2 regions of the Priestia sp. D3YE.R1 genome follow, and region 1 is predicted to be linked to the other one. Evidence: a T-box and tRNA genes for the amino acid it is inferred to sense, from the RefSeq annotation. Region 1 holds a T-box; the other holds one or more tRNA genes.

Region 1 (15,189 bases):
ATGCAAAGGTAAAAATTCCATAATTCAATTTCTTCATTTCATAAGTAACATTTTTTATTTTCTATACTTTTTTCATAGATGTCAACGCCAAATATTGTATGATAAAAAGTCATACTTTGTCTATTAATAACGAATGATTGTAAAGAACTTGTCATTTAAAATCATGACTACTATTATAACCCAAGGATTTTAAAAAGCATAGCCTTACATGTATCCTTTTTCTTTTAAACTAATATATTTTCGATCCCCGATAATTAAATGATCTAACAATTCAATTCCTATGATAAATCCGCACTCTTTTAAGCGCTTCGTTACCTCTATATCTTCTCTGCTGGGAGTAGGGTCGCCGGAGGGATGATTATGAATACAAATAAGAGATGCAGCTGAACGGCGAAAGGCTTCTTTAAATACTTCTCTTGGATGGACAATAGATGAATTGAGGCTTCCGATAAAAATGGTTTGCTTGTGGAGAACTTGATTTTTCGTGTTGAGGTATAAACAGACGAAATGCTCTTGGGACAGCACGCGCATTTCTTCCATCACATAATTAGCTCCGTCTTCAGGGCCATGAATGGTATATCGCTGACTAGATTTCCGCTGTACAATCCTCTTGCCTATTTCAATAGCCGCTATAATTTGAATCGCTTTTGCAGGTCCGATACCTTTAATATTCATCATTTCATCAAGCGATGCATGCTGTAAAAGTTGAAGACCTTCAAAATGCGTTAATATGCGATTGGACAGCTGAAGAACAGATTCATCTTTGGTTCCAGTGCGCAGTAAAATAGCAATAAGCTCGTGGTTAGAAAGACTAGAAGCACCCATTGCCACAAGGCGCTCTCGAGGTCTTTCATCTTGAGGAAAATCTTTAATTAGCAATGATTGATCCAATTTCGTCACTCCTTTTTAGTAGACGAAACCGTATTGTTTTAGCTCACGTATTGTTCGGGAGAGCGGCAAGCCCACCACAGAGAAATAGTCTCCTTCAATTTTCTTAACTAGCGCAGCACCGAGACCTTGAATTCCATAAGAACCAGCCTTATCCATAGGCTCTCCTGACTCTACGTACTGTACGATTTCATCTTGTTCAATCGGCCAAAACTCTACATCAGTTTGTTCATAAAACGTATGAACTTTTGCATTTGATACGAACGCTACTCCTGTTAACACCTGATGTTTTTGACCTGACAGCATCGTAAGTGTTTCAATCGCTTCTTGTTTCGTTTTTGGCTTTCCTAAAATACGATTGCCATATACGACAACTGTATCGGCACCTAGGACCATATCCTCTTTAAAATGCGAAGCGACGTCCACTGCTTTTTGCCTAGCTAAATCCATTACTACCTCGGACGGAGTGTATGATGGATTGACGATTTCTTCAATTGTACTAACGTGAACGGTAAAGGGAATGTGAAGCTGCTGAAGTAATTCTTTTCGACGAGGAGAGCCTGAGGCTAAAATTAATGTTTGTTTCATACATCTCACCTTTGCATTTTGATTTTAAAAAGAAGGACACACCGTTATTTTAGCAATTTCATCTCGAAATGACAATAAACAAGTGAGGCAGCATTACACTACCTCACCTGTTAAGACGTTACAAGGCTTTCATACTGCTGAAGAGCTTTTAACACGTATCGCTGAGCAAGCCAAGCATCTTTACTGCTTTGATTGTCTTCATATGAAGAAAGAGAAGCCGCAGCCTTTTGAAGGGTGCTCATCATGGTTTTAATGTCTCCATTTGATGCTTCTTTCTGAACTTTTGTCAGCTCTTTTTTCAGAGATTTGATATCGGCTACCCGCTCTCCTTCAATCGCTTTAACAGATTGATCTAAAAGATTAGCCATAAACGGCTGCGCTGTTGTTATAACCGTTTGATCTTTTTTCCCTAATTCGCTAGTGGGCTTAATTTCATAAGACTTTACATATACATCTTTACCTTGTTGTTTATACGTGTTACTAAGTGCCTTCGCTTTTTCTTCTCCAGTGGCAGCACCAACGACAAGAGAATAGGTTTTAGGTGAAAAGATCTCGCCTGCTTCGTTCTCTTCTTTCCATTTATCCATTGCTTTATTTGCAGCAGCTTTTGATGAAAAAGCACCTGCTTGTACAATGTAAAAGGAAAAGGGTTCTAAAGTAGAAGCAGCAGCTGACGTATCTTTCGACTCCTGTTCGTTTTTCTTTTCAGCTTTACCAACACTTTCAGTGGCAGACGCTGTTTGGGCAGCTTTTTCTTCTTTCGTACGCTCACTCGTTTGTGCTTTTCCTACAGGCTGTTCGCTTCCCGTCATCATTTTCACACCAACCATACCGATGCCGCTGCCTATTCCGACTGCTAGCAGTACAATCAGAGCCGTTCGTTTGATCACACCGCCGTTTACCGTTTTAATCGAAACATTTTTAGGATGTAATCGCGGCTTTTTCTTTTTTTCATTTCTTACATCTTCAATAAACACCACTTTATTTTCTTCCACATGAGAATCTTTGGATGCCGGCTCCGGAAGAACCCACGTAAATTCGTCTTTTTCGGGCGCTTGTTCTTCCTTTTCATCCTTGGATTGACCATTGATTTTAATTGAAATCTTTCGTTCCTGCTTGTCCACTGCCCCACCGCCTTTAGTTAACGTAGTCTTAGTACCGGTTGCAAGCTGAGGTAAACCGACATAAAACATACACTTTTTTCCATGCTATCATAGAAGAAAAAAAAAATAACAAGACATTTGTCGTCTTGTTACAAAAGGTTTTCGCTATTTAGTTACAGAAATTTCAAATTTGTCGAAGACTTGAAGCTCAATAAAAATAGCTGCTAACATACCAGTCTATCAATTCGTTTCCATGAAAATAAGCAGCGATTGTCCCTATAAAAATAAAAGGAACGAAAGGAATTGGTACACCTACCTTTGCCTTTTTCATTAATAACGCTCCTATACTAACGGTTCCGCCTATTAATATAGCTAAAAAAAGCGATAGTAAAACAAGCTTTACTCCAAGCACAATACCAATCAAACCATACAATTTAATATCTCCTTCTCCAAGGCCTCCTCTGCTGAGAAATGCGACTAGAAAGAGGAGAAAAAATGCTATTCCTCCTCCCATTAAGGAATCACTCCACGAAGTTAATGGAATGAAAAGACGCTCAAGAAGAAAGATAGGCAAAAAGAAAAGCAGCACCTTATTCGGGACAATCATATAAGCTATATCTGAGACAACTATAATTGTTAAAAAAGAAACAAAGGTTAATATGACAATCAGTTCTAACGTCATATTTAATCTAAAAAAAGCATATACAAATAAACTTCCTGTCGAAAATTCTACGAACGGGTAGATGAAGGAGATTTTTTTGCGACACATACTACATTTTCCTGCATTTTTAATGTAGGAGACTATGGGAATTAACTGCTGTGGAGAAAGACCGGATAAACAGTGTGGACAATGAGATCTTGGAGATAAGATAGATTTTTTCTGAGGAATTCTAAGACCTGCTACGTTATAAAATGAACCTAGGGTGATACCTGAAACAAATAGATAAAGGTAAATTAAACTCATACGACTCCTTCCATTTCAGGATTACAGAATACTAACTGTAGATTTTCTTTTGAATGGGGCAATGTATCTTTTCCTTTTAAATAACTGCCAATAAATGGAATAAGAAAAGCTGCTAGAAGACCTATTACGATAACCAGTATGATCACTTGCATTAGAGAAAGTCCTTTATTCTCCGTTGACAGTTTATCCATTTCTACACCTCTCCTTTATTGATTAGTATCAAACAACTCCTTCATTACTAAACTGAATCATAATACCCATAAAAGTCATATTTTGTATGCCTCCTTCCTTAAAACACACCTTTTATAGGTAATAAGGATTATATCACTAAAAAACAAAAACAGCATAAAAAAACGTCTGCAAAAGCAGACGTTTTTTAATAGTAAGGAGCCATAAATAAGTAGACAATTACACCTGTAAGACTTACATAAAGCCAGATTGGCATTGTCCATCGCACAATTTTTTTATGTTTTTCAACTTGCATTGTCCAGCCCCACACAAGTGCAAACAGTGCCAGCGGAACAATAATCGCTGCTAGAAAACTGTGTGTGATCAAAATAAAAAAGTAAATGGGACGAACGATTCCTTCTCCACCGAACGTAGCTGTTTCTGTGGAAATGTAGTGGAACGTTAAATATGAAACTAAAAAGAGCAGTGTGGAAGTGAATGCTGCTAAAATAAAACCTTTATGAGCATTAATATTTTTCCTGAAAATTGAAATCAACGCTGCAACTAAAAAAATAAACGTAAAACTATTCAAAATAGCATTTAACCGTGGAAAGATAGTCAAATCAAAACTTACTTTTCCTTGATAGCCAATATTCGAAAAGAATAGCAGTAAAATAATAACATTCGCTATCACTGAAAAGGTAAGAATAATACCGGTAAAGTTTTTATTACTTTTCGGTACAATTTTTTCATTATTCTTACTCATGTTAACAATCTCCTTATTTAGTGATGTACATGTTTATTATATATCACTTACCTAGGGGGTGAAAGTGACAATACTTTGAACTTAGTGCTTACTTATTATCCGTATCCCTTCCTTACATTATGTTAAAAGCAGCAAGATTTCACTTGCTGCTTTTGCTCAGCTGAGAAGAAAAGCCCGCACTTCTGATATAAAGTACAGAGACCCTGTAATCACCACCATGTCTTGTTCACCTGTCGCCTTTTCCTTTACGTAAGCAATTGCTTTTTTCCAATCCTCGTCCATATGCTTATTATGATGAGTACTCATCTCATAAAGCTCCGCGGCTGCGCGAGCACGAGGAAAGTCAAAGGACGTAAATGTAATACTTGTAGCGATTGTTTCAAGTTCTTGGACCATTCGATCAGCGCTTTTATCATTTAAACAGCTGAAAACTAAATGAATGTTTCGATCTTCATAATGAAGGCGTAAAGTAGATAACAAGCTATCAATGCCTTCTGCATTATGAGCCCCATCAATAATCGTTAAAGGATGCTCATTTACTATCTCAAAGCGGCCGTTCCACTTTGTATGCTGAATCCCTTTTATCATTTGCTCATTGGAGATAGAAAGCTTTTTCTTTTCTTTTAAATAACAAACGGCCATCACAGCCAAAGCTGCATTTTTAACTTGATGATAGCCAAGCATATTTAATTGCAAGTGTTCAAATGTACCATACGGCGTTTTTAACGTAAAGCCTTCTCCATTTGCTACGGGCTCATAGTTTTCAATTTTAAATTCTTTTCCTAACACAAATAACGGAGCCTGCTTCGAATTTGCCTCTTCTGTAATGACGTCGAGCGCCTTTACCTGCTCCGCACCAGTAATAATAGGGACTTCTTTTTTAATAATCCCCGCTTTTTCTGCTGAAATTTCTTCTACCGTATCACCTAGTATCGCCATGTGATCAAATCCAATGTTTGTAATAACACTCACCATAGGATTCACAACGTTTGTTGAATCATATCGTCCCCCAAGACCTGTTTCAAACACAGCATAGTCAACTGAATCATGATAGCCGAAATAAAGAAAAGCCATGATTGTAATCACTTCAAATTCCGTTGCTGACCCTAAGTCCGTATGTTCTAGTCGCTCCACTACAGGCTTTACTTCCTGAACAAGAGCGGTCATTGCTTCATTTGAAATAGGCTGTCCATTCACGCTAATCCGCTCATTAAATGTTTCGATATAAGGGGAAGTAAACGTTCCAACTTTATACCCTGCTTCTTCTAACATGTTTCGCAAATAAGAAACAGTAGAACCTTTACCATTCGTCCCAGCAACATGAATAGCATTTATATTTTGCTGCGGAAAATCAAGCTGCTCTAGCATCCATTCCATTCGTTCTAACCCCGGCTTGATTCCAAAGCGAAGTCTGTTATGAATCCAATCAAGCGCTTCTTCATATGTCGTTATCATCTTTTATTCACCTTTCTTTTCCATCGCTATTATTATGTAAAGAAAAAGCGTCGCTATACAAGCCACGCTTTTTCTGTTCATTCATTAACCCATTGATTATCCGCGTAATTCAGCAATACGAGACTGAACAGCTTCACGTTTTTCAACGTAATCTTGCTCTTTTGCACGCTCTTCTTCTACTACTTTAGCAGGCGCTTTTGCAATAAAGCCTTGGTTGTTTAATTTCTTTTGTACACGCTCTACTTCTTTGTTTAACTTGTCGTATTCTTTTTCTAAACGTGCGATTTCTTCTTCGATATTAATTAAACCTTCAAGAGGTAAAATTAATTCTGCTCCTGTTACAACAGCACTCATCGCTTTTTCATCTAATGAAACATCGGTTGAAATCACAAGCTCACTTGGATTACAGAAACGTTCTACATACGCACGGTTCTTTTCAAGCTGGCTTTGAATATTTTCATCTTTAGCTTTAATAAATAATTTTACTTGTTTGCTCATCGGCGTGTTCACTTCAGCACGAATATTACGAACAGCACGAATAATATCTACAAGTAAACGCATATCGTTAGCAGCTTCTTTATCCGAAAGCTCAGCGCGTACTTCCGGCCATTTAGCTACTGTAATTGATTCGCCTTCATGCGGCAAGCTTTGCCAAATTTCCTCAGTAATAAACGGCATGAATGGATGTAAAAGTCGCATTGTGTTATCAAGTACATAAGCTAAAATTGAGCGAGTTGTCTTTTTAGCTGCTTCATCTTCTCCGTAAAGAGGAAGTTTAGCCATTTCAATGTACCAATCGCAGAAATCATCCCAAATAAAGTTATAGAGAATGCGTCCAACTTCACCGAATTCATATTTGTCAGCTAATTTTGTTACGTGCTCAATCGTCTCATTTAAGCGCGTTAAAATCCATTTATCGGCAACGGACTTTTCGCCTGATAAATCAAGCTCTTCAAATGTGATGCCGTCCATGTTCATTAATGCAAAACGAGAAGCATTCCAAATTTTATTTGCAAAATTCCACGTCGCTTCGACTTTTTCAAAGCTGAAGCGTAAATCTTGTCCCGGTGAGCTTCCTGTCGATAAGAAGTAGCGAAGAGAATCTGCACCGTATTTCTCGATTACTTCCATTGGATCTACGCCGTTACCAAGTGATTTACTCATTTTACGACCTTCAGCATCTCGTACAAGACCGTGAATAAGTACATCGTCAAACGGACGTTTACCCGTAAATTCAAGACCTTGGAAAATCATACGAGATACCCAGAAGAAAATAATGTCGTAGCCTGTTACAAGCACATTTGTTGGGTAGTAGCGTTTGAAATCAGCTGCATCCACATCCGGCCAGCCCATTGTTGAGAACGGCCATAGCGCTGAACTGAACCATGTGTCTAATACATCTGAATCCTGTTCCCAGTTTTCGATATCTGCTGGAGCCTCATGATCTACGTATACTTCTCCAGTTTCTTTGTGATACCAAGCTGGAATGCGGTGTCCCCACCAAAGCTGACGCGAAATACACCAGTCGCGAATATTTTCCATCCAGTGTAAGTATGTCTTTTCAAAACGATCAGGTACAAAGTTGACTTTTTCTTCTTGTTTTTGAAGATCTACTGCTTTATCTGCTAACGGCTGCATTTTTACAAACCATTGAGTTGATAAATAAGGTTCGACAACGGCACCGCTTCGTTCACTGTGACCTACTGAATGCATGTGGTCTTCAATGTTGAACAATACGCCGTCTTCTTGAAGGTCTTTAACAATTTGCTTACGGCAAGCAAAACGATCCATTCCTTCATATTTACCTGCTTTGTCATTCATCGTACCGTCTTGATTCATCACTAAAATACGCTCTAAATTATGACGGTTTCCAATTTCAAAATCGTTCGGGTCATGAGCAGGCGTAATTTTCACCGCACCAGAACCGAATTCCATATCAACATAATCATCGCCTACGATTGGAATTTCACGCCCTACAATCGGAAGGACAACCTTTTTGCCGATTAAGTGCTTATAGCGATCATCTTCAGGGTGAACAGCTACAGCCGTATCTCCTAGCATTGTTTCAGGACGAGTTGTTGCGATTTCAATATGTCCAGAACCATCTGCCAACGGATAGCGCATATGATAAAACGCACCTTGTACATCTTTGTAAATAACCTCGATGTCTGAAAGAGCTGTTTTTGTAGCTGGATCCCAGTTAATAATATATTCTCCGCGATAGATTAATCCTTTTTTGTAAAGCGTTACGAATACTTCACGCACTGCTTTAGAAAGACCTTTATCAAGCGTGAAGCGCTCGCGTGAATAGTCCAAGCCAAGTCCTAGCTTCGACCACTGCTGGCGAATAAAGCTTGCATATTCTTCTTTCCATTTCCACGTTTCAGCTACAAAGTTTTCGCGGCCTAAATCGTAGCGGCTTTTCCCTTCGCTGCGAAGCTTTTCTTCTACTTTTGCCTGCGTTGCAATCCCCGCATGGTCCATGCCGGGAAGCCATAGAACGTCATAGCCTTGCATGCGCTTCATACGCGTTAAAATATCTTGTAACGTTGTATCCCAAGCGTGGCCTAAATGCAGCTTGCCCGTTACGTTTGGGGGTGGAATTACAATTGTATACGGCTCTTTTTCAGGGTCATTTGTTGCTTCAAAAAACTTCCCGTCTAACCAATACTGATAACGATTTTCTTCAACGGTTTTTGGATCATACTTCGTTGGAAGAGTCACTTCTTTTTCAGACATAATGTATACCTCCATAATATAAAGTTTCAGTCTTTAGAAACTGTGTAAACCTTTTATAAACATAAAAAAACTCCTTTCCTAATAAAAGGACGAAAGGAGTTGATTTCGCGGTACCACCTTTTTTTATAGACGTATCCCGTTTGATAAGCCTATACACTTCATTTCATAACGGTTGATTAACCGGCTTTTTCTACTGAGCTATGCAGCTGTTCAAAAAAGCTACTCATAGGCGACATTCCGAGTGCACATTCTTAAGAAATCTCACAGCAGCTGATTCCTCTCTCTGAAAGACGAACATCCCGTACTCTTCCTATTCACTGTATTTATGTATGAATTTCTCTTAATTATACTATATGAAAAAATGTTGAATCGTCAATAATCTTCTCCATTTTTTTACGATAATATTCATAATTTTTTTGTCCTGCTCTTTATTTTTTCATTCACTCGCTAAATTTGGAAATAAAATGAAGAGTTCACTCAAAAAAATGGCACCATTTCTTTCTTTTTTCATATACTGACTTTAACCTGGGCACGTGGATTGAAAGGGGCATGTACAAATGAAGAAACGAATAAATGTAAATTCGTATCAGCTGCAGCGGTGGCTCAAAACAGCAGGAGCGGCTTGTGGACAGTTTATTGTTCCTTTAACAATTTTTCAAGGTATACGTACACTATTTTTCCCTACAACCTTTGATGTACTGTTGTTGGCACTGCTTGCCATACTAGCGGTTGCTTTATATTCGGACTGGATTTAAAAACCCAAGCGCTATTCGTTCGCTTGGGCTTGTGCAGCTGCTTCCGCTGCCATTTTTTTTTGCTGATCTACTTCAAATATTTTAATGTTCAGCTGTTCAATGTTTTTCGTCAGCCAGTATGCTCGAATAAATGACTGCATATGTTCAAGCTCCGTTTTACTTTCTTTATGCTGCCTATATTGAACGATACACTGATACAAGGGTTCTGGAAACGCTAAATAACTGTGTAAAAGCAGCCGTTCCTCTTCTCTGAGAGCAAAATGTTTTTCATACGTGCTAAACCACTCATAGCTGTCATAGGTAGTTACTGGGTACGTGCGAAGAGTACGGAAATAAAATGAGACCAAATCATAAATCGGTGAAGCATCTTTTGCATGTTCAAAATTAATAAAAAAACCATTTCCCCGTTCGTCATAGATAAAATGTTTAGCCGATAGCTTTCCATGAGAAGTAACCAGCCGGATTTTTTCCTTTTCTTCCATTTCATCGTTCCACTGATCGAGCTTTCCAAAACCAAATTCAAGCGCTCTCGTCATTTCGTAATAAAATGTACAGTAATGCAATTCAAACGGGGACATATAAACTTTTTTCTCGCATTCTACTACGTATTGCTTCAGCTCTTCCTGACGTTTTTCCCACGTTTCTTTCATCGATGTATAATGATTTTCTATATCTTCTTTTTTCACTTCTACTTCCTGCGCCGAAGCGCCGTGAAGCTTAGCAAGCTCTTGAAATAATTTATGATATCGAATATCACGCTCTTCGGTTGGGTTATTTGGGAGCCACGGCATTAAGTAATATGAGCCGCTTTCATCTGAAACAATCGGCTGAGAACGTTTCGTTTGATAAATAGGGACAAAGCCCATCCACCCTTTTTGATACACGTTCTGCAGCTTTTGAATGAAGTTCTGATTTCGTTCTTGATGATTCGTCATTTCTTTAAGCGCAAACACGCCGGTTTTCGTATAGACTTTTTTTACTTTTCCGTAGTCTTCGATAAAGTCAACATCTAAGTCATATTCTTTTAACAATACTTTGTAGTCTGCTACTGTCCGCTGCATCTATATTCTCCTTCCTCGTAAAAAATAAAGAAAACAGTTAAGACATTATATGCGTCAAAACTGTTTTCTTTCCGACTTTAACGAACGGGAATATTTAAGATGCTTCCTTCTTCCAGCTCATATTCATCTTCTAAATTATTCACTCGTAAAATGTTTTGTACATTCGTATTATAGCGGTTTGCTATCGTATCAAGCGAATCTCCGTCTTGAACAATACAAAGCTTCCACGTTGAAAAAGCTTCTTCTTCCCGCGAAAAGAGCTTTGTTAAATAAAGGGCGTTTTCATTTCGTCCGCTTTCATTTTCTTCTTTACGAAATTCAACAATAATCTTTTCCTCTTCTTGCTCAGCTTCTTCTTGCTCAGCCTCTCGTTGAACGTCAGCATACGTATTCAATTCACTAGCTTGCGATTCTTCTAAACTTTCTTGCTCTTGACGAAGCTGAAACAGCTCAATCACATTGTCTTCTCTTTCTTCCTCGATTTGTGCCTCTTTTTTCACTTCGACTTCAAATGGTTCGTATGCTTCCTCTTCATATTCTACGGCCGGCTCAGCACGAGATTCTTTTTTAAATACAGATGAAAAGTAACTAGGAGGCTCTTCTGAATGATCTTCTTCAATAGCCTCTGCCTCTAAAGGTGCAGGAGCTTCACGATAGCTTACGTCAAACTCTTGCTCCTCTTGTTCCTCTTGTTCCTCTTCTTCTTGAGCAAAGTTTTCAGTATATACCTCTTCAGTATCGTCTGCTTCTTCATAGGAGACGATGTGCTGTTCTTCCGCAAACTCTTCCTCTTCTTCTCGTTCTTCATGCTGTTCTTCATGCTGTTCTCCATACAATCCTGTGATGGACAAGTCAGCCATTAGCTGCAGCTGATTTGTGCCTGGCAATTCATAATCAAATAAATCAATAGATACATATACATCTTCAATACTTTGAATACGATTTTTAGGAATGGTAATATCAACAGGAAATTGATGTGATAATTCAGCCGTTCCGTCTTCACGGACAGAGATAGATTGCACTTGATTCTCATTTGTATATTCGCGTAACGAGTGCTCTCCCTCGTACGTTTCGTATTCACCTGTTAATTGTAATGCTCCTCGAATAGACACATATTGGTCATATTCTTGAATAGATACTTGAGGCTCTAAGGAGATAGACAAAAGTTGTGAGACTTCCTGTCCTTTTTGAAACCATACTGATTCTTCTACGGAAAAACGCAGACATGATAAATTATCCTGCGACAAATTGTTCTCCCCCTTCCAACACCCGCCAGGTAATAGCGCGGTCATTAAAGATGTATGAACAAATAAATTAAAATATGTCTTGAAAACTAAAAAAGCTTACGGAATCCTCCGTAAGCTTTGATATAAAAGTTATTCTTATTTAGCTGTTTATCCACGCAACTTTGAAAAAGCTTTTTCAGCTGCTGCAATTGTATGTTCAATGTCTGCATCTGTATGAGAAGTTGATAAAAACATTCCTTCGAACTGAGAAGGAGGTAAAAACACGCCTTCATTAGCCATTTCACGATAGTAAGCTGCAAAATAATCTAAATTCGATGTTTTTGCTGTTTCGTAATTTATTACCTGCTCGTTTGTAAAGAAGAAACCGATCATTGAACCAGCTCGGTTTACGGTAAACGGTACATCATATTTTTCAGCTGCTGCCATCAGTCCTTCTTCTAATCGATCTGCTTTACGAATGAACTCATCGTAGGATTGAGGTGTCAGCTGTGTTAATGTCTCGTATCCAGCGGTCATCGCAAGCGGATTACCTGATAATGTACCTGCTTGATAAATCGGGCCGCTTGGTGCAACTCGCTCCATAATTTCAGCTTTACCACCGTAAGCACCTACTGGTAAACCACCACCGATTACTTTTCCTAAGCAAGTTAAGTCAGGCGTAATGTTGTAGTAGCCCTGTGCACAGTTGTACGCTACGCGGAACCCTGTCATTACTTCATCAAAAATGAGCAGTGAGCCATATTCTGATGTGATATCCCGAAGCCCTTGTAAGAAACCTGGCTGTGGCGGTACCACACCCATATTTCCTGCTACCGGTTCAACGATTACTCCGGCAATGTCATCTCCGAATTCTTTAAAAGCATATTGTACGCTTTCTAGATCATTGTACGGCACTGTAATCGTATTTTTAGCGATTCCTTCAGGCACTCCCGGGCTATCTGGTAGACCTAACGTGGCAACGCCTGAGCCTGCTTTAATGAGAAGAGAGTCACCGTGTCCATGGTAACAGCCTTCAAATTTTAAAATTTTGTTGCGGCCCGTATAGCCACGTGCTAAACGCAGTGCGCTCATCGTTGCTTCCGTACCTGAACTCACCATACGGACGATTTCGATTGAAGGAACTCGCTCAATCACAACCTTAGCAAGCTCATTTTCAATTAATGTTGGTGCACCAAAGCTTGTACCAGATTCCGTTACTTTTTTTACTGCTTCAACTACTTGATCGTTGGAATGTCCGTGAATTAAAGGTCCCCATGATAAGACGTAGTCAATATATTTGTTGCCGTCAATATCGTAAATCGTAGCGCCTTTTCCTCGTTCCATAAAAATAGGATCCATATCTACTGATTTAAATGCACGAACAGGACTGTTTACTCCACCCGGCATTAATTGCTGCGCTTCTAAAAAAGCTGCTTTTGACTTTTCATAACTTCTCATGTGTAAGCCTCCTTAATTACTTGTCAGATAACCAGCGTGCTGCGTCTTTAGCATGATACGTTACAATTAAATCCGCTCCTGCACGCTTCATGCTAATTAATTTTTCAAGAACAATCTCTTTTTCATTTACCCAGCCGTTTTGAGCTGCCGCTTTAATCATTGAATATTCACCGCTCACATTATAAGCCACTACCGGTAAATTAAACGTATTTTTTACATCGCGCATAATATCTAAATATGATAGAGCTGGTTTTACAATTAAGAAATCTGCTCCTTCTTCAACATCAGATTCCGCTTCTCGAAGTGCTTCTAAGCGATTGGCTGGGTCCATTTGATATGTTTTACGGTCTCCAAATTGAGGAGAAGAATGCGCTGCATCACGGAATGGTCCGTAAAAAGCAGATGCATATTTAACAGCATAAGACATCACCGGCACATCTTCAAATCCAGCTTCGTCTAGACCGTGGCGAATAGCTGCCACGAAACCGTCCATCATGTTTGAAGGCGCAATAATATCCGCTCCTGCTTTAGCTTGACTAACCGCTGTACGCGCTAATAAGTCAAGGCTGGGATCGTTTAAGATTTTTCCGTCTTCAATTACACCACAGTGGCCATGATCTGTGTATTGACACAAGCATGTATCTGCGATAACAACAAAGTCTGGAAAATTTTCTTTAATTTGACGAATACCTTTTTGGACAATTCCGTGGTCATGGTATGCCTGTGAGCCGACCGCATCTTTTTCAGCGGGAACACCAAATACCATAGCTGACTTAATTCCTAAATCGACTAGCTCTTGGATTTCACCATTCAAGTAGTCTAAAGAAATTTGATCCACACCTGGCATTGATTTTACAGCATTTCTTTTTTGTTCACCTTCTACAATAAAAATAGGATATATAAAGTCTTCAGGATGTAAATGTGTTTCACGTACAAGCGCACGCATATTTACAGAATTACGAAGACGACGATGACGTGTAAATTGTAAATCTTTCATGTTAAAATCCTCCTTTATTATTCAAAACACCTAACCAACATATCTATCATACCATTTATTGTGTATGTGTTAGGAACAAGATGCTTAATTCCATATTCGCTCGCTGTCTGACTTGTAATAGGACCGATACAAACCACTTTCGTCCGATTCACCAGCTCGAGCCAATTCGGAATGTCTTGAACGGACTCCACAAAAAATCTCACCGTAGAAGAGCTTGTAAAAGTAATCGCATCAATTCCTCTTTCTAAATGTTGCTTAACCACTCGTTCAGACTCTTGATTTCGAATGGTCTGATATATGATTAAATCCGTTAAATCATACTCTTTTAGCCCATCTCTTAAAACAGAGCGGGCTAATTGTCCTCGTACAAGAAGAACTCGCTCGTGACGTGAAACATTTGCTTTTAACGATTCAAGAAGTGATTCTGCAACGTATTCTTTGGGAACAAGCTGCACGTTCACATCGTATTTTTCTAGCAATTTTGCGGTTTTTTCTCCAACTGCAGCCACTTTTAATGGTTTTAAATCATTCAAACTGATATCTAACTCTTTTAGCCATTCGAGAAAAAAAGAAATGCCGTTTTGACTTGTAAAAACAACCCAGTCAAATGAATTAATCGACAGCAGGACGTCTTCCACTTCTTGTTCATTGTTAGAACGTGCGAACGTAAGGACTGGTAAACTTAAAGGTGTGCCTCCAAGCTTTTTAATCTGTGCTGCAAATGAATGAGCCTGCTTCGCTTCTCTTGTAATCAAAACTTTTTTCAAAAAAAGAGGAGCCTCATGACTCATTACTTGTCCAGCTCCTCTTTTACACGATCAATTAAAAGCTTAGCTCCTTGAGAGATTAAACGCTCAGCAGCCTCTGAACCGATAGCAACGGGGTCTTTTCCCGTAATGTGCTCTTTATAAATCGTTTTGCCATCAGGAGACGCAACTAGCGACGTTAGCTCAATGTTTCCACCGTCTACTATACGTCCGTATCCCGCAATCGGCACTTGACATCCGCCTTCCATCTCTTT
Region 2 (15,189 bases), on a different contig from region 1:
TGGAGCGAAAGATTTTTTCAGCGATCGTTTTTTCATTATCCGTTTCAGCAATTTCCTCATGAATCTGCTGAATGGGTGTCATAATTTCAGCAGCCAGCGCTATTTTCATCGCTTGATAGCCCTTGAAGCCAATTCGTTTACAAAAGCGAAAGACCGTTGCATCAGCTACATTTAAATCGTCTGCTACTTCATTAATGGTACTGTGAATAATTTGTTCTGGCTGTTCTAAAATATAATTTGCAATTTTTTTCTCTTTTTCACTGAATCTAGCATAGTGAGAACGAATTTTTCCTAAGCAATTTTGCGTCATAACTGATGTTCCTTTCCACGAATTTAGTAGTAAAAAGAGTATAGCACAAAAATATGTGTGAAAAAAATTTTCTTGTAAACGATTGCAAAATGAAAAATAATTCGTATAATGAAGGTAATGTGAAATTTTTTTTCAAAGGGAGTTTGTAAAATGAAAATTGGATTAATCGGTTTAGGAAAAATGGGATATAATTTATCATTAAATTTAATGGACAACCATCATGAAGTTGTAGCTTATGATGTGAATAAAGAAGCGGTAGAAAAACTTTCAAATGAAGGAGCGGCTGGTGCCTTTACTATTGAAGAGTTAGTCAATGAACTTCCCTCTTCACCTAAAGTTGTATGGGTTATGGTTCCGGCTGGAGAAGTAACGGAAAATGTTATTACAGAACTAAAAGATCTTCTGTCAGAAGGAGATATTGTAATAGATGGAGGAAACTCTAATTATAAAGAATCTGTTCGACGTGCTAACGATCTTCAGGAAAAAGGTATTTACTTCTTTGATGTAGGGACAAGCGGCGGAATGGAAGGCGCAAGAAACGGAGCGTGTACAATGATTGGCGGAGATGCAGAAGCATTCCGTACAATTGAACCAATTTTTAATAATATTTGCGTAGAAAATGGATTTATGTATGCAGGTAAAAGCGGAAGCGGTCATTTTTTAAAAATGGTTCATAATGGTGTAGAATATGGAATGATGCAATCCATTGCTGAAGGATTTGAAGTTCTGGAAAAAAGTCAGTTTGATTTCGACTATGAAGCCGTAGCGCGCGTTTGGAATAACGGATCTGTTGTTCGCTCTTGGTTAATGGAACTAACGGAAAATGCGTTTTCAAAAGATCCTAAACTAGATAGTATTAAAGGAGTCATGCAGTCTTCTGGTGAAGGGAAATGGACCGTAGAGACTGCCCTTGATCTTCAAACGGCAACTCCTGTTATTGCTTTATCGCTAATGATGCGCTATCGTTCATTAGAGGAAGATACATTTACAGGAAAAGTTGTAGCAGCACTTCGAAATGAATTCGGCGGTCACGGTGTTGTAAATAAGTAAAGTAGTAAAGTAGGGGGACAGCAGCATGAGCAAAAAATATGCAATAGGTGTAGATATCGGAACAACGAGTACAAAGTCTGTATTGTTTTCAGTAGACGGTACAGTCATTGCTAACCATGGGATTGAGTATCCACTATACTCGCCTACGCCCGCGATGGCTGAGCAAGATCCTGAAGAAATTTTTCAAGCAGTTGTACGTACCATTCAAACGGTTGTAAAAACAAGCGATGTAAAACCTGAGGATATTTTATGCGTTTCATTCAGCTCAGCTATGCACAGTGTTATTGCCGTTGATCAGCAGGGAAAGCCGCTGACAAAATGTATTACGTGGGCGGATAATAGAAGTGCAGAATGGACGGAAAAAATTAAAAATGAATACAATGGCCATGAGATTTATTTACGTACGGGCACGCCTATTCATCCGATGTCGCCGCTTTCCAAGCTAACATGGCTTTCTAATGAACAGCCTGAATTAGTGAAGGGAACACATAAGTTTATTTCAATTAAAGAATATGTATTCTTTAAGCTATTTAACGAATATGTTATCGACTATTCGATTGCATCAGCAACAGGTTTGTTTAATCTGAAAAATCTTGCGTGGGATGAAGAAGCACTAAAAGTAGCAGGTGTTACAACCGATCAGTTATCCACTCCTGTTTCAACCATGCATCAGTTAAAAGGGTTAAACCCAGAGCTTGCAGTTGACATGCATTTACTTCCGGATACGCCCTTTATTGTAGGTGCAAGTGACGGTGTATTATCAAACTTAGGCGTAAATGCAATTGAACCAGGCGTTGTTGCGGTGACAATCGGGACAAGCGGAGCGATTCGAGCAGTCACTGACAAGCCAGTAGTCGATCCTAAAGGTCGTATTTTCTGTTATGCGTTGACAGAAGACCACTGGGTAATTGGCGGCCCTGTAAATAACGGAGGCATGATTTTCAGATGGGCTCGCGATCAGTTTGGAGCGTCGGAAGTGGAAACAGCTAAACGTCTTGGAAAAGATCCGTACGAAGTATTAACAGATATTGCGGCTTTAGTGAAGCCGGGAGCAGACGGCTTATTGTTTCATCCATACCTTTCAGGAGAGCGCGCGCCGCTTTGGGATGCAAATGCTAAAGGCTCATTTTTTGGCCTAGGTCTGCATCATAAAAAAGAACATATGATTCGTGCCGTACTAGAAGGCGTTATTTTTAACTTATATACGGTGTTATTGGCACTTGAAGAGTTAATTGGAGAGCCTACAAAAATTCAGGCAACAGGCGGATTTGCACGTTCCGCACTTTGGCGTCAAATGATGGCAGATATCTTTAACCAAGAAGTATCCGTGCCGGAAAGTTTTGAAAGTTCATGTTTAGGAGCAGTTATCCTTGGCTTATATAGCCTTGGCGAAGTTGACTCATTAAACGTTGTTTCCGATATGGTTGGAGCGACTAATCATCATTATCCAATCAAAGAAAACAGTGAAGTATATAAAGAGTTAACGGCTATCTATATTCGTTTGGCTCGCTTATTTAAAGAAGAATACGCAAGCATTACGGCTTTTCAAAAAAAATACGTACATTAAGTTTAAAGATCATCGCTTGAAGCTGTCAGGCGATGATCTTTTGTGTGTTAGGTTATCTAACAACCAATAGAGTTAACACTACACAATATATAAAAGTTCCCTCAAATAATGTTACAATTTGTCCAGTGTATCCCTGTTTCGCATTAAATATAATAAGGGGTAACGTTAGTATTTATCACATACTAGAAGGAATCGTCACAAACGCCTTTATATTTCAGAAAATTCAAATAAAATTTGTTTTTTGAAATGAACTTATTTTATGAAAAGGGGTTTTATGGATGAAAACACAAATCGAGCAAGATGGAATTGTGACGCTCACAGATGAGACGCACAATCAGCTGAGCGGCAGCGATCTTTGGAATGAAGATTTACGTCCTACTACGATGAAAGAACATTCTTGGAAAGGAGTTAACTTTGCCACGCTTTGGATTGGGATGTGTCTGTGTATTCCAGCTTACACAATGGCAAGCGGAATGATGACGCTTGGAATGAACTGGTGGCAAGCAATTGGTACAATCTTTTTAGGAAATGTGATTGTTCTTATTCCTATTTTGCTTAATTCTCACGCTGGAACCAAGTTTGGCATTCCTTATCCAGTATTTGCCCGCCTGTGGTTTGGAGATAAAGGAGCACATATCCCAGCACTGGCTAGGGCCATTGTGGCTGCTGGGTGGTTTGGAATTAATACATGGATTGGAACGGAAGCAATTGATACACTACTAAGCGCTTCGTTTTCATCTTGGAATGGTTTAGCTGGTCATACAGCCATTGTATTCGCTCTCTTTTGGCTTTTAAATGTAGGAGTGGCATATAAAGGACCGCAAGCAATTAAAGTATTAGGAGCGATTGCTGCTCCGGTTATTGGTATTTCAGCTATTATTCTTTTTATATGGGCTTATACAAACTCAGGAGGGTGGGGCCCCATCTTATCTACGCCTTCTAAATTTACATCTACTGGAGAATTTCTAGCTGTATTTTTCCCTGCTTTAACCGGAGTCATTGCATTTTGGGCGACGCTCGCTTTGAACATCCCGGATTTTTGTCGATATGCTAGAAGTCAGAAATCTCAAATGGTTGCGCAAACCTTCTCTTTGCCGTTGACGATGAGTATTTTTTCATTTATTGGAATTGCTGTCACCTCGGCAACCATCGTTATATTCGGAGAAGCAATTTGGGACCCAGTGGCGTTAGTAGCTAAATTCCCTCCGTTTATCATTTTCTTAGGAACAATCGTTATCGTGCTTTCTTCTTTAACGATTAATGTGGGAGCAAATATTGTGGCGCCGGCCCGTGCAATTGAGAATCTGAATCCAAAGAAAATAACGTTTGCCATGGGGGCACTGGTTACCGGTATCTTTGCTATTTTGCTTCAGCCATGGTACATCATGTCTAATTTCGGGAACTATATCTTCGGCTGGCTTGGAACATATGGGGCGCTGCTTGGTCCTATAGACGGCATCGCCATTGCTGACTACTGGCTTGTAAGAAGGAGACAGATGGCATTAAAGGATTTATACGAGGTAAACGGTCGCTATAGTTATTCAACAGGTTTTAATAAAAACGGTATTTATGCATTAGTAATTGGCGTAGCCATACCCGTTTTAGGTTTACTAATTCCTGAACTGCGCTTTTTATGGGATAATGCCTGGACATTTGGTTTATTCATTTCTATCATCGCTTACACGTATCTCATGAGAGGAGATAAAAGTGTATTAGCGCCGGGGGAATATGAAGAAATAACGTTAAAAACAAGCGAAAAACCGATTATTGACAGTCAAACGGCTGATCCAACCATCACCAAATAAATAAGGTTAATCCAATCATTAACATGATTGGATTTTTTTATGTTTTAAAACTGTATGGAAGAAAATTGATAAAATTTTTTTTAGTTTTTTTATTGATTTAAGAATTTTTTTTTCATATAATTTAAGTAATAAAAAGATGAAATCGTTTTCTGATGTAATTAATGTAAACGATTTCGATAATTAAAACTTATTTTTTAAAAAATTAACAGGTTTAGAGCTTTTTTTGCTACATAAAGAAAGCGTTTACTTAAGGGGAAGGTGGAAAGCAAGATGGATGCATACTTATTAGCTATTACAGTTGTCGCAATTGTTATTGTTATTGTAGGTGTTTCAGTTTTTAAATGGCATGCGTTTATCAGTTTAACGGTTGCGAGTTTGTTTTTAGCAATTGCTTCTGGGTTATCAATGGATAAAATTGTTGCCGCTTACGAAACGGGAGTGGGCGGTGTTTTAGGCCACTTAGTAGGAATTTTAGCACTGGGAACAATTTTAGGTAAGCTGATGGCTGATTCAGGTGCTGGCATGCAAGTAGCGGATTATTTCGTAAGAATATTCGGTGTGAAAAGATTGCCGTGGGCAATGCTAGTAGCAGGTTTCATTATTGGTATTCCTGTTTTCTTCGAAGTAGGAATTTTAATCTTACTGCCTTTAGTTATTTCGATTCATAAAACAACAAAACAAAATATATTATTGATTGCTCTGCCAGTTATTGCAGGATTATCAATTGTTCACGGTCTCGTTCCTCCTCATCCAGGAGCGATGGCAGCTATTAGTATTTACGGAGCAAATACGGGGAAAGTGCTTTTATACGCGTTAATCATTTCAATTCCAGCCGCAGTTATTGCTGGACCAGTTTTTGCAAAATGGGTTCACAAACGAGTGGTTCCAGAAGGAGAGCCTGATCTAATTCGTATCACGACAACATCAAAAGATCTTCCTGGTACAGGCGTTTCGTTCTTTGTCATTTTACTGCCCGTTCTATTAATGGTCTTAGCAGCTATAGCACCTGTTATTAACGGATTGCCAAGTGGCCTAGTGAAATTTATAGAACTAATAGGAAGTCCATTGATTGCACTATTAATTTCTTGTTTTGCAGCGTTTTACCTGCTTGGAAAACGTCAAGGTATGACAAAAGATGTGATTAAAAAACTAACGGAAGAATGTTTGCTTCCTGTAGGATCTATTGTCTTAATTATTGGTGCAGGCGGTGGCTTCAAACAAGTATTAATCGATAGCGGAGTAGGTACAACGATTGGTCAAATGTCTGAACATCTATCTCTATCACCACTGGTACTTGCATTTTTAATTGCTGGATTAATCCGTATTGCTACAGGTTCAGCAACAGTTGCATTAACAACAGCAGCGGGTATTGTTTCACCAATCATTGAGCACATGTCCGGTGTTAACTTAGAACTTCTGGTTATCGTTACGGGCGCGGGTTCACTAATGTTCTCTCACGTTAATGATGCTGGATTCTGGATGGTGAAGGAGTATTTAGGATTAACAGTAAAAGAAACGTTCAAAACATGGACTGTTTTGGAAACGCTTCTATCCTTTATTGCTTTTGCAGGAGCACTTATTCTAAATGCAATAATCTAAAAATAAGACTCTTTTACTCTATGTAAAAGAGTCTTATTTTTTTATGAAAGAAAAGAATTTACTAGAAAAATAATCAAAATATTTTATTTATTCGTTAAATTATGGCAAAATAGAAATAGAAGAACAATAGCTTCTAAGAAGGGAATGACAGAGAGTGAGTAATCAACTAGTATTTTTCACAAACTTTTCAGAAGGAAAATTAGATTCAGACGTTTCTTGGTATTGTCCACCAGCTCAATTTCAAATTGATACGGAAACGAATCGATTAGTGATTAAAACGGACGCTAAAACAGATTTTTGGCAGCGTACTCATTATGGCTTTGAAGCGGACAATGGACACTTTCTTTACCGTGAAGTAGAAGGCGACTTTGAAATCATGACCAAGGTGCATACATATCCAGTTAATCGCTACGATCAAGCAGGTCTCATGATTCGTGTATCAAAAGATACGTGGATCAAAACGTCAGTTGAATACAATCCCGATGGACCTAACCAATTAGGAGCAGTCGTAACCAACCAGGGCTTCTCAGATTGGTCCAGCCAAAATTTTACTCAAAACAAATCAGCGCTTTATTTTAAAATTCAGCGCAAAAACGATGATTACACCGTTTGTTATTCAAGTGATGGAGATTCCTGGACTCAGCTCCGACTCGCTCACTTATTGCACTCATCCAAAGAACCTGTTCAAGTTGGAGTTTACGCTTGTAGTCCTCAAGGAGAAGGATATGAAGCCCAATTTGATTTTATAAAAGTAGAAAAGCTTTAAACGAAAAACACGATTTAGTCACAGCTAAATCGTGTTTTTTATTTAGAAAGCACATTATCTAAAGGCTGTGTGGCAGCAGTGGGTGTCGGTTGATTGTGTAAAGCAATTTTTTGCTTGAAATAGCTTATGACAAACCCTGTAATCGCAATGGACATAACAGAGAAAATTCCTTTTGAAAATCCAATTGAATACATGCTCGACAGCACGACAAGGAAATCAAATGAAAAATTCACTTTTCCAGGATCCCAACCGAATTTTCGCTGCGCGAATAACGCGAGAATATTAGCACCGCCGAGAGAAGCTCCGTTCATAAATAAAATGGATAAGCCAAGACCGGCAATTAGTCCACCCGTAACAGCACCCATCAGGCTGGGAAGTGTAAAAGCAGGAAGCAAGTGATCGAGTGAAGTGAGAAGTGATAGCAAAGACACTGATCCTATAGTTGTGACGGTAAATTTCCATCCCATTTGAAAGAAGGAAAAGAGATAAAACGGAATATTAATGAGAAAAAAGATCACCGCAAACGATAAAGGAAGGGCATATGACAAGCTAAGAGACAGACCAGCTGTTCCCCCCGTCACGACGTGAGAGTGCCGCAAGATAAGAACACCAATACTTGCAATCGTACATCCAAGAATAATCCATAAAACTTTTTTCATAAATAAACCCCTTTGTTTGTTTTTTCGGAATTTTCATTTTCAATTATCTACTTTAATGATAGGATATTAAATAAAGAAAACACATGTATAAATGAAGGAAATAATACTTGTTCTGTTATCAACTTGAATAAAGATTTTATTTATTATATTCATTTTGAAAGGAAAGGTTTGTATGGATCAAATCGATGCACAATTATTGTCTATTTTGCAAAGAGACGGGCGTATGACGATTAGTGATTTATCAAAAAAGCTTGCTCTTAGCCGTCCAAGCGTATCAGAAAGGCTGCAGCGTCTTCAGGAACGAGGAGTGATTCAGCGTTTCAGCGCTACGGTGTCTCCGAAAGCTTTAGGAAGAGATACACAGCTGTTTATTCAAGTAAGCGAATTAAAAAGAAAACCAGAGGAATTTGAAGACTTTATTGAGCAAAATGAAGACGTGCTTGAATGTCATCGCGTAACGGGGCCGGTTTCTTACTTTATCAAAGCAGCCGTGTCTGGAATGGATGGACTTAGAATGCTCGTGGATGAACTGATTCCTTATGGAAATGTGAATACCTCAATTATTTTAAAGTCGCCTGTAGAAAACAGGATGATTACCCCTATACAAAAACCGGCCCCATAAGAGGCCGGTTTTTTTGTGTAAGGACATATTAATAAAATCCTTTAATAATATAAAAATGATTTTGTAAAATATCAGGTATTTCTTCTTCTGAAACGTTCCTTTTCGTCTTTTTCCCACCATCTGTTACAGTTAGCGTTTCACCAGAGAGGGTAATGCGCCCTGTAGATGTTGCGATAGTAACAAGACGATTGTGTACAAACGGAGAATCGGCTGACGTTTGATTGAACTCACACATAGGAGTAAAGTCAGTCAGTTTCTTAGAAAGCGTAGACACACGGTACAGCGTTTTCCATACATCATCTTCCCATCGCTGCAAATCATACATATGCTCAGCAACGTTTGTCATACGATAAGAGCCGCTTACATCTCTTACTACTTCGCCATTTAAAGGCATTGGCTTGCGAACAGAATCTCCAAATCCAACGTCTACGATGTAAGACTGATTTTCAACCGTCACAAGGTTTGTAGCGTGACTCCCTTCAATTGTCCACGTTCCGTCGGGTTTTTTGACGGTAGCTGAAACGTAAGAGACTTCATATCCGCTTTCTTTTAACAGCCAGCCAAATAGGCCGTTTAATTCATAGCAAAATCCTCCACGCAAATTCACAACTACTTTTTGAAAAATCCGTTCTAAATCAATGATAATAGGGGTTTGAGACAAAACGTCTAAGTTCTCAAAAGGAACATGAAGCATGTGCTTGTTCTGTAAAGCAGCTAAGCTTTCATACGTTGGGCTATCCGGTTTCTTAGCTAAAAACCGACTAAAATAATAAGTAATATTCATCAAATGCACCTCTTAGTAAATCATTTCTCTCGGTCTTCAAGCTTAGCAGAATGTTCATGCAACAGCGCTTTTTCGATTGTTTCTTTAGAAGCAAACCCTTGAAGTACGCGGCTGCCAATTTTTAAAGTTGGTACCTCCGTTACATGAGCGTCTTCATAAGCATGAGCTAAGCTATCTTTATGAACTTGTTCAAACGTCCGGTCTTTTAAGATACGCGTAAATATCTCTTTATCTAAATGCAGAGAATCAGCGATTTCTGCTAAGACTTCAATTTGGCTAATATCTTTTTCATCTTCCCAATAAGCTTTAAAAACAGCATATACATAGGCACTTTCTTGACCATGTTTTTTAGCAAAATGAAAGCCTTCATGCGCTAAATGAGTGCGCGGGACTGGGGACATGTCCGGCATTTTCATTTCTACGTGCAGCTGTTGTGCTAAGGGCACTATAAATTGATCCCAAGATTTCTCTAAAGAATCTTCTATTTGCTTCATTTGCTGGGCTGGCTCAGGACAAAGCTCAAAAGGCTTCCATTCAATCTCAGCTTTTTGTTCTTTACTGGCTTCTCTTAAAGGCTTAGTGGCTAGAAAACATAGTGGACAGACAAAATCAAAATAAAATTCAACATGTGCTTTCATCCCGTCACGCTCCTTTACGGCATGTTTTTATTTTATCAAAAGTAAAGACGGTTCTTCCAACTTGGGGACTGTAGAAAAATAGTTGACAAAATTAGATAACTCTTTCTATAATATAGTCAATACATATCACGAGCGATTAGTTCAGTGGGAGAATACATCCTTGACAGGGATGGGGTCGGGGGTTCGAATCCCTCATCGCTCATACCAAAGCCGTTTTCTTATTAATAAGAGAGCGGCTTTTCTCTTTCTTTAGTGAAGGTACAAGATATAAAAAGAATTTTATATTGTAAATCGTAATCATTACGTTTAAAATGAATAAAAAGATGAAGGGTGGAGTGACCATGAATGAAAAGATGATGGAGGTTTTTGCAAGAGATATTATTGCTTCTCTTCCTAGTAATAAACGAATGTTATATCAATTCATTGAAGGAGTCGAAGATCGTTTAGCACAGCAGGCCGAAACAAAAGCGCAGTTTTTGACACTTCTCAAAGAACACTCTCCTCATCACCAAGCAGCTAATCGATTTGGGATGACCATTTACGAAACGGTTGCTTTCATGCATGAGATTGAAGATGAAATTAGTGAAAAGCTAGAAAGGAAATTAGAAAGATACAAGTGGATAGATTATACGGATTATGCTACATATCCAAAACAAGCCAGTGATAGTGCTCACTATTACCTTACTATTTCTTAGTTAGTTTACTGACTTTTTATATTACAGGTGTATGAACTGAAAATAAGTTTGAATTCAAAAATGAGTGTATATCCAAAAGCGGCTTGTGTGATTTGAAATTTTGAGCGCGTATAGAAGAATTAAAGTATAATGAAACATAGTGCATCAGGTCATGATAAAGATAATCACTAATTTAAAATAAATGAGGGTACAAAATGAATCAAAGAAGTTTTAGTCAATATGGTCTTAGCGATAAGGTAGCTAAGGCACTTTCTAGCCTGCAATACAATCATCCTACGGAAGTACAAAGCAAGGTTCTTCCCATCGCGCTAGAAGAAAGAGATGTGGTCGTGAAGTCTCAAACAGGGAGTGGAAAAACGGCTTCCTTTGGTATTCCACTGTGTGAATTAGTTAACTGGGAGGAAAATAAACCCCAGGCGTTAGTGTTAACACCTACACGAGAGCTGGCTGCACAGGTAAAAGAAGACATTACCAATATCGGCCGTTTTAAGCGAATTAAAGCAGCTGCTGTGTACGGTAAATCACCATTTGCTAAGCAAAAAGTAGAGTTAAACCAAAAAACACATATTGTTGTAGGTACGCCTGGACGAGTGCTTGATCATATAGAAAAAGAAACGCTTGCATTAGAGAAAATTCGTTATTTGGTTATCGATGAAGCCGATGAAATGCTGAATATGGGTTTTATTGACCAAGTAGAAGCAATTATTCAACGTCTTCCTAGTGAGCGTGTAACGATGCTTTTCTCCGCTACGCTTCCTGAAGATATTGAAGAGCTGTCTCGCAAATATATGAAGAAGCCGGTTGATGTTGAAATCAAAGCGAACGGATTAACAACAAGCACGATTGACCATTCTGTTATAACAGTAGAAAATGAACGTAAATTTGAACTGCTGAAAGCCGTAACTAAAGTAGAAAACCCGGACAGCTGCATCATTTTTTGCCGCACGCAAGAGCAGGTAAATACACTCTTGGATGATTTAGATGATCTTGGGTATCCTTGTGATAAAATTCACGGGGCAATGGTGCAAGAAGACCGTTTTGACGTTATGAATGATTTCAAAAAAGGGAAATTCCGCTATTTAGTGGCGACAGATGTAGCTGCAAGAGGCATTGATATTGATAATATCACACACGTTATTAACTACGACCTTCCGCTAGAAAAAGAAAGCTACGTTCACCGTACAGGAAGAACGGGACGTGCGGGTAAAAAAGGGAAAGCTATCACATTTGTAACGCCTTATGAAGAGAGAATGCTATCGGAAATTGAAGAATATATCGGTTTTTCAATTCCAACATCCACTCCTCCTTCCAAAGAAGAAGTACAGCAGGCAGCATCCGCTTTTACTGAAAAAATCAATGAGCGTCCAGAAGTTAAAAAAGATAAAAGCGAGTCATTAAATAAAGACATTATGAAGCTGTATTTTAACGGAGGAAAGAAAAAGAAAATTAGAGCGGTTGATTTTGTAGGAACAATTGCGAAATTAGACGGAGTAACCGCAGACGATATTGGAATTATTACGATTCAAGAAAATGTCTCGTATGTGGAGATTTTGAATGGAAAAGGTCCCAAAGTATTACAAGCAATGAAAAACAAAACAATTAAAGGAAAGAATTTAAAAGTTCATAAAGCGATTAAATAGCAGGAAGAAGTCCATCTTTTTAAAGATGGGCTTTATTTATACAGCCAATAAAGGAGTTGAGAGTATGAAGTACATAAAAGAAGCGTGTGTAGAGGGATATGAGCAGGCAAAAAAAGCCGAAAAGCTAGGAGCAGACCGCATTGAATTATGTGACAATCTTAGTCAAGGAGGCACTACGCCAAGTTACGGCACCATTCAATATGCAAGCGAACATCTTGATACAGATATCAATGTGATTATTCGCCCAAGAAGCGGCAACTTTGTATATTCCGAGGCAGAATTTCAAATTATGAAAAAAGACGTTAAAGCATGTAAAGACCTTGGAATAAATGGAGTAGTATTTGGTATTTTAACAGAAGAAAGTGAAATTGATTACGGGCGCACTAAAGAGTTAATAACAGAAGCTCGTCCTTTAAGCGTTACGTTTCATATGGCATTTGATGAACTTCATGATAAATATAAAGCCATTGATGTACTTAGTGAACTGGGAGCAGACCGTATTTTAACTAAGGGAGGGAAAGGATCTGCTCTTCAAAACTTGCAGGTGATTCGAGAACTGATTGCATACGCCGGTGACCGTATTATTATTTTGCCCGGCGGAGGAATTCATGCAGGAAATGCGGGTCAAGTTATGACAGAAACAAAAGCAGCTGAATTACACGGAACAAAAATTGTAGGAGATTTATCTCGTTAAATAAAAAGAGGCTGGAACAAAAGTATTTTAGTTCAAGTGAAAAACGAACCACTAATCAATATGTTTGATTCGTGGTTCGTTTTTTTGATGGTGAATATAGTTTCATCTGTTTCGTTCCTTCTAGCAGGTGATTGGAGGGCAAGGCGAAGACTCCTGCGGGAACAGCGGAACAGATGAGACCCCGCAGGAGCACAAGTGACGAGGAGGCTCAGCGGCCGCCCGCGGAAAGCGAAGCCTTGCACGGAAATCAACTGCGGTGTAATAAGCAGTCCAGCTCATCTATCTCATTTGTTCATCTTTAGGTTGGATTCATTTCGTTATGTCTCAACCTCTTTTATTTTGATGTATTTTCTTTTGTTGCTAAGCCGCTCGTCATTTTGGTACGCTGAAAGAAAAAAGAACCTACGACGAGTACAGCAATTAAAAGAGTTAAGAAGAACTGGGAACGTAATGAATCAATAAATGCCATGGCAATAAAAATACTAGTGATGGCAAGGATTGTAGCGTAAGTTAAGTAAGGAAATAACCACATTTTAATTTTTAATGCTTCAGGATTTTCTTTTTCATATTTTTTTCTCATTTTAATCTGTGAAAATGCAATAACCAGATAGACAAGAAGTGCTACGCCACCTGATGCATTTACCAAGAATAGAAAGATTTTGTCCGGTGAAATGTAGTTAAAGATGACGCTGATGTACGAGATAACTGTACAAGCTAATATCGCGCTAACCGGTACGCCCTTTTTATTTAATTTTGAAAAGCTTTTTGGCGCATCACCATTTTGAGACATGGAAAACAACATACGAGAACTTGTATATAGACCAGAATTCAGACAGGAAAGAACAGCTGTTAAAATAATAAAGTTCATAATTTGAGCTGCGGCCGGTATATTCACTAATTCAAGAATAGATACAAATGGACTTTTCATTAGGCTTGATGAATTCCATGGAAGCACGGTTACTAAAATAAAAATAGATCCTAAATAGAAAAACAAAATGCGATAAATAACGGTATTGGTCGCGATGGTAATAGCTTTTTCAGGCTGAGAAGATTCACCTGCCGCCGTTGCGACAATTTCTGTTCCCATAAAGGAGAACATGACAAGGGCAATGCCTAAAAATACAGAACTAATTCCATTCGGTAAAAAGCCGCCTTTGTGCAAAAGGTTGGAAGTGCCGGGAGAATCGATTCCTGGAATAAATCCGCAAATAATAGCTATACCTAAAAGTAAAAAAAGAACGATGCTAACAACTTTAATGAGTGAAAACCAATATTCAAATTCACCGAAAGATTTAACAGAGTACAGATTGGTCATCGTTAATAAAAAAGTAAGAGCCAGGCTGACTCCCCAAGACGGCAAAGACGGGAACCAGTATTGAATAATATTTGCACCCGCAATGGCTTCAACAGCAATAACGATAACCCAGAAAAACCAGTAGAGCCAGCCAATCGTGTAGCCGGCCCACGGGCCTAATGCCTCTTTTGCATAAGTGGAAAACGAACCGCTGGAAGGATTTGCAGTAGACATTTCGCCAAGCATTCGCATGACTAAAATAACGAGCAAACCAGCAAATGCGTACGAAAAGATAGAGCCCGGGCCAGCGGTGTTAATGAGTGATCCGCTTCCGATAAACAATCCAGCCCCAATAATTCCTCCAAGAGAAATCATGGTAATGTGCCGGATTTTTAACTCTTTTTTTAACTGTGGCTGTGGATGGATGTTCATTTGTGACCTCCTATATAACCTGAATTTTTAGTTAATATGGAGAATTATAGTATGTTATAAGGTGCAAGGACAGGATGTTGTTAGAAGTTCTTTCATGTAAAAAACCGAATATGAATTGCTGCATTCATATCCGGCTTACTCTGACACAGACATTCATTATGCGTGTAAAGTACCTGATTAGCGTCTTTTTTCTTTCTCATGATAAGCAATGCAGATGAATTTCTTATGAATGTTGGCTGAAAATTAGCTGAAGGATCGTTTTAGATCCGTTAATCAAAAGAGGTATATATCTAAGTGAAGGATAACGTAGAATAATTTTCAAACTCTCTGTAAAGCGCTAAATGCGGGTTTCCCTTTCTGAAAACGGGTATATATAGTAGTAAGAAGTTTATTCTTTTGCTAAGTATAAAAGAAAGATGTGCTATAGAAACAGGAGGTTATAAATAATGAAACATGTTGAAGTAGTAGAAAACGGAGCGAATATTAACGAAGCAGTTAATCAATTTGCAGATAAAGGTTTTGAGAAAAATGAAGTATACGTGTTTACCTATGACAAGGAAAATTCTAAAAATTTAACAGAAGTAACGGACACAAATATTATTCGACTGTCTGAAGAAGGTCCTTTACATTCAGC

Evidence for each region. The T-box of region 1 lies ahead of ACOZIR_RS01160 (valine--tRNA ligase). A T-box ahead of a tRNA ligase gene usually reads a tRNA of that ligase, here a tRNA-Val.
Region 2: it encodes a tRNA-Val, which carries the amino acid that the T-box ahead of ACOZIR_RS01160 (valine--tRNA ligase) is inferred to sense. The anticodon was not compared.

The regions. Positions count from the first base shown of each region.
Region 1 is NZ_JBLTHW010000001.1:224,587-239,775, reverse strand. Features, by position in the region: gene radC (RadC family protein) at 205-891, opposite strand; gene ACOZIR_RS01190 (Maf family protein) at 907-1,476, opposite strand; gene ACOZIR_RS01185 (SPOR domain-containing protein) at 1,587-2,669, opposite strand; gene ACOZIR_RS01180 (prepilin peptidase) at 2,788-3,543, opposite strand; gene ACOZIR_RS01175 (hypothetical protein) at 3,540-3,734, opposite strand; gene ACOZIR_RS01170 (DUF420 domain-containing protein) at 3,920-4,477, opposite strand; gene ACOZIR_RS01165 (bifunctional folylpolyglutamate synthase/dihydrofolate synthase) at 4,634-5,932, opposite strand; gene ACOZIR_RS01160 (valine--tRNA ligase) at 6,029-8,671, opposite strand; T-box leader at 8,754-8,998, opposite strand; gene ACOZIR_RS01155 (hypothetical protein) at 9,229-9,426, shown strand; gene ysxE (spore coat protein YsxE) at 9,438-10,487, opposite strand; gene spoVID (stage VI sporulation protein D) at 10,565-11,734, opposite strand; gene hemL (glutamate-1-semialdehyde 2,1-aminomutase) at 11,882-13,171, opposite strand; gene hemB (porphobilinogen synthase) at 13,188-14,168, opposite strand; gene ACOZIR_RS01130 (uroporphyrinogen-III synthase) at 14,186-14,959, opposite strand; gene hemC (hydroxymethylbilane synthase) at 14,959-15,189, opposite strand, start outside.
Region 2 is NZ_JBLTHW010000002.1:132,126-147,314, forward strand. Features, by position in the region: gene ACOZIR_RS13015 (MurR/RpiR family transcriptional regulator) at 1-310, opposite strand, end outside; gene gnd (phosphogluconate dehydrogenase (NAD(+)-dependent, decarboxylating)) at 461-1,360, shown strand; gene gntK (gluconokinase) at 1,386-2,927, shown strand; gene ACOZIR_RS13030 (NCS1 family nucleobase:cation symporter-1) at 3,206-4,732, shown strand; gene ACOZIR_RS13035 (gluconate:H+ symporter) at 5,003-6,331, shown strand; gene ACOZIR_RS13040 (DUF1349 domain-containing protein) at 6,486-7,097, shown strand; gene ACOZIR_RS13045 (YitT family protein) at 7,136-7,756, opposite strand; gene ACOZIR_RS13050 (Lrp/AsnC family transcriptional regulator) at 7,929-8,378, shown strand; gene ACOZIR_RS13055 (arylamine N-acetyltransferase family protein) at 8,407-9,162, opposite strand; gene ACOZIR_RS13060 (DsbA family oxidoreductase) at 9,183-9,800, opposite strand; tRNA gene ACOZIR_RS13065 (tRNA-Val) at 9,931-10,002, shown strand; gene ACOZIR_RS13070 (hypothetical protein) at 10,142-10,495, shown strand; gene ACOZIR_RS13075 (DEAD/DEAH box helicase) at 10,690-12,135, shown strand; gene ACOZIR_RS13080 (copper homeostasis protein CutC) at 12,200-12,829, shown strand; gene ACOZIR_RS13085 (amino acid permease) at 13,164-14,555, opposite strand; gene ACOZIR_RS13090 (general stress protein) at 15,002-15,189, shown strand, end outside.